Regions from separate parts of the Pseudomonas sp. ChxA genome, predicted to be linked through region 2. Evidence: riboswitches for the same ligand, from Rfam matches in the RefSeq annotation. Region 2 holds a riboswitch; the other holds the start of a gene.
The links. Region 2 has a riboswitch for manganese ahead of P5706_RS27870 (TMEM165/GDT1 family protein). Riboswitches for the same ligand answer to the same signal wherever they lie in the genome.
Positions count from the first base shown of each region.

Region 1 (2,198 bases), on a different contig from region 2:
CAGGCGTTTTCACAGCGGGTCGACGGTTTAAAGCGCAGCCCGGGGTCGGCCTGCAGCAGCAGTGAGGCCGGGAACCCATCGGGCACCAACCCGGAGTTAAAGTGGCCAAGGAACAACGCATCGATCTCGCTCGCGTCAATCGCCGCGTCCTTCAGGGCTTCGCGGGTGACCTGTACGATCAGATCCTCCAAGCTGGTGCCGTCAAGGCGACCAAAACGTGAATGACCGGCAGCAACAATGGAGACGCAATCAGCTGGCATAATCAATTTCTTCTATTTTTGGTGCGGACATTTACCTACAATGACCCACCGTTGGGCGCGCGCCAATTCGTGCAACTACTTACATGGCTAAGTAGCCCCAGTTGAGAAAAGCGAAGAGGCAGGATGCCCAATGAACGCGTTTGCACAGCAGTTCCACGACATAGAACGCCTGGCGTTCCAGCTCTCCCCCGCGCCGCAACTGGTCACCCGCAACCGCGTGATGGTCGACTGTAATGAGGCTTTCCTGCAGTTGTTCGGCTATTCGCGCGACGCATTGGTCAACCAACTGACGCTGCTGATCTACCCTTCCCAGGCTGACTACCACGCCATTGGCAAGCGCAGCCATGATTGGTTGCTGGAGAGCGAAAACGGCTTCTATTCCGACGAGCGCTTCATGCAGCACCAGAACGGCGAAGTGTTCTGGGCCAAGTCCCACGGCTACACCCTCACGCCCAAAGACCCGTTCAAGCTGATGATCTGGCACTTCGAACGCCTGGACCGCACCCACCAAGGCACCGGCGATCTCACGCCACGGGAGCGGGAAATCGCCATGCACATCGTCAATGGCCTCAAGTCCAAGGAAATAGCCCTACGCCTGGCGATCTCCCACCGCACGGTGGAGGTGCACCGGGCGCGCTTGATGAGAAAGTTGCAGGCCAAGACGGTGGTGGAATTGGTGTCGAAAATTATTATGGTGGCGTGACAGTCGTAGAACTTTGCCGGACGTCGCTCAGCGGAATTTGCAGGGCATTGACAGTTTTTTCATATCTGGCCAGCTATGCTGCGGCCCTTCGTTGGGGAGTAACCGGCTTCTGACCCGTTCAGAAGCGTTCGTATCAACATATTCGGCAACCTGCCGTGGTACGAACACCGTTGTGGTTGGTGAGACCAGCGACACATCCATGCCTAAAGTCGGGCGTGTGGTTGTGTCGTTGACTCATACAGCCCGACTGGAAGCCTTACCGTGAACCCCATTTCTCTTATTCTTCTCGCCCTGGCCATGTCCACGGACGCCTTTGCGGCGGCCATCGGCAAAGGCTCCAGCCTGCACAAACCACGCTTGGTCGAAGCGCTGCGCGCCGGCCTGATCTTTGGTGTGATCGAAGCCATCACGCCCATGATCGGCTGGGCCATCGGCCACGCCGCCACGCGCTGGGTGGAGGACTGGGACCACTGGATCGCCTTTACCCTGCTGGTGGCGCTGGGCTTGCACATGATCTGGAACGGGCTCAAGGCCGATGACGATGAGGTGGAGAAACCCAGCCAGCATTCGTTCATGATTCTCGCAGTAACAGCCTTTGCCACCAGCATCGATGCACTGGCGGTGGGCGTAGGCCTGGCGTTTGTCGATGTGAATATTCTGGTGTCTGCGGCGGCAATCGGCCTGGCGACCATGACCATGGTGACCATCGGCATGATGCTTGGGCGGGTGCTGGGGACGGTGGTGGGCAAACGCGCCGAGATGGTCGGCGGCGTGGTGCTGATGCTGGTGGGTGCGACGATACTCTACGAGCACTTGTCCGCGTGAAGTTTACGAGACTTAAGTCCTGAACAGCTATATGTGGGAGCTGGTTTGCCTGCGATGGCGGTCTTTTGGTGGTGTACATATCCGTTGCTGCGGTAACGGCTGAGTAGGGTTCCGCTCTTACAGCGGGTCACTTTTGTAAAGACCGGAATGCCGGCCCAGACAAAAGTAACCAAAAAGTCTTCGCCCCAACACTCGGTGCCTCGCTATGGCTCGGCATGCCCTCACTCCGGCTTGAATCCGTGGGCCGCCGCGATGGGCCATCCTTGGCCCAGCGCGGCTAACCCGGCGTCCTGCCGGGTTACCCACGGATTCAAGCCTGCGTTCGGCCATCGTGTTTAACGGGGCGATTTGAGATCAAGATCAAAAGCGCAGATCAAAAGACCGCTGACTTCGTCATCGAAAAGGATGTA
Region 1 is NZ_JARPMK010000001.1:3,013,544-3,015,741, reverse strand. Features, by position in the region: gene P5706_RS13540 (acetyl-CoA acetyltransferase) at 1-260, opposite strand, end outside; gene P5706_RS13535 (LuxR C-terminal-related transcriptional regulator) at 391-963, shown strand; yybP-ykoY riboswitch at 1,045-1,212, shown strand; gene mntP (manganese efflux pump MntP) at 1,225-1,788, shown strand.
Region 1: it holds a riboswitch for manganese, as region 2 does, so the genes downstream of both, mntP (manganese efflux pump MntP) here and P5706_RS27870 (TMEM165/GDT1 family protein) in region 2, are expected to answer to the same signal.

Region 2 (2,198 bases):
TGGGCGAGGCGAGTGGCAAGGGCATGCTCGACAAGACCAGCGCCAACGCCAAGCGCGTGCAGGCCATCGCCAACCGCCTGATCGCCCAGGCGCCGACCTTCCGCCCGGACGCGGCGCAGTGGAAGTGGGAAGTCAATCTGATCAAAAGCGATGAGATGAACGCCAACTGTGGGCCTGGCGGCAAGATCTTCGTGTACAGCGGGTTGATCGACAAGCTCAAGCTCACCGACGACGAACTGGCTGCCGTTATGGGGCATGAAATTGCCCACGCCTTGCGTGAACACGGGCGTGAGGCCATGTCCAAGGCGTATGGCATCCAGATGGCCAAGCAGGGCGCTGGTGCGTTGTTCGGTCTGGGCCAGGACAGCCTGGCATTGGCCGATACCGTGGCCAACTACGGTATGACGTTGCCTAACAGCCGTGCCAATGAAAACGAAGCCGACCTGATCGGCCTGGAGCTTTCGGCCCGCGCCGGTTACAACCCGAATGCCGCGATCACCTTGTGGAACAAGATGGCCAAGGCTTCTGAAGGCGCGCCACCGGAGTTCATGAGCACTCACCCGGCGTCCGACAGCCGAATCGCTTCGTTGCAGGCGGCGATTCCGAAGGTGATGCCGCTTTACCAACAGGCCAAAAAATCCTGAGTTAACGCGGTCCAGTGTGGGAGCCGGGCTTGCCCGCGATGCAGGCGACTCGGTTTGTAAGGTGTACCGAGGTGATGCCATCGCAGGCAAGCCAGCTCCCACAGGTTTACATCGGGTTTAGATCCAGCCGCTGCTTTGCATGGCCTTGTACACCGCCACCACTGCCAGGATGAAAAACGCCGTGGCCGCCAGTCGACGAATCAAGGTCAGCGGCAGTTTTTCCGCGGCAAAATTGCCCGCCAATACCACCGGCACGTTGGCAATCAGCATGCCCAGCGTGGTGCCGATAATCACCAGCCACAACTCCGGGTACTGCGCCGCCAGCATCACCGTGGCGATCTGGGTCTTGTCACCGATTTCGGCGAGGAAGAACGCAATCAGCGTGGTCAGGAACGGCCCGAACTTGCGCGTGGTACTGGCTTCGTCATCGTCGAGTTTGTCCGGCACCAGGGTCCACAGCGCCGTGGCACAGAAGCTCGCTGCGAGGATCCAGTGCAACACCGCATCCGAGAAGAAACTGCCGAACCAGGCCCCCACGGCACCGGCGGCCGCATGGTTGGCCAGGGTCGCGGCGACAATGCCGGCGATAATCGGCCAGGGTTTGCGAAAGCGTGCGGCAAGGATGAGCGCGAGCAGTTGCGTCTTGTCGCCGATTTCGGCCAAGGCAACGATTGCGGTAGGTACGAGTAATGAATCCAGCATCAGGTAAGTTTCCAGGGGCGGGTCGACACGGCTATGACACGTACAGCCTTCCCGCCCCGGGTAAGGTGTGCGTGTCATAGGTCTTGTCAAACCCCGGTCCGTCTGTGCGGACTCCTGGGTCGCATACGCCATGGTCTGTTGACCAAGTATGTTGACGTATGCCGGACGAGCATGGCGCTCGTGGGAGACTACTCCCCTAGGACGGAGCGGATTCTGCCTAGGCAAAATCCATTCGGCAAGCGTTCTTTTTCAAATCGCCATTAGCCGCGTTTGGCACGGTAAATGCGAAAACCATTGCCTTCAGCCTTGATCGCACACACGCCCAGGTGCTCTTCGATCAGCGGTTGATACTTGAGGAAGCTGTTGGCAACCAGTCGAAGTTCGCCGCCTTTTGCCAGGTGTTTCGCTGCTTTTCGCAGCAAGTTCTCCGTGGCGAAATAATCCGTGTGCACGCCTACATGGAACGGCGGGTTGCTCAAAATCGCGTTCAAACCCATCGGCGCGGCGTCGATGCCATCACCGGTCAACACCTCGGCTTGCAGGCCGTTGGCTGCGAGGGTCAGGCGGCTGCTGGCGGCGGCGAAGGCGTCCACGTCGAGCATCGTCACGCTGTTATGCGGGTAGCGGCGTTTGACCGCCGCCCCAAGCACGCCGGCGCCGCAACCAAAGTCGAGCAAATGCCCGCTTGGCAGCTTGTCCAGATGCTCCAACAGCAGCTCGGTGCCGCGATCCAGGCGGCCGTGGCTGAACACGCCGGGCAGGCTCACCACCTTAAGCGGCCCTTCGGCCAGTGGCACTTCGAAGACTTGCGCCAGGCTTTCCAGCTCGACCGCTTGTGGGGCAGTGGCCACG
Region 2 is NZ_JARPMK010000002.1:483,103-485,300, reverse strand. Features, by position in the region: gene P5706_RS27875 (M48 family metallopeptidase) at 1-644, shown strand, start outside; gene P5706_RS27870 (TMEM165/GDT1 family protein) at 762-1,346, opposite strand; yybP-ykoY riboswitch at 1,435-1,556, opposite strand; gene P5706_RS27865 (methyltransferase) at 1,607-2,198, opposite strand, start outside.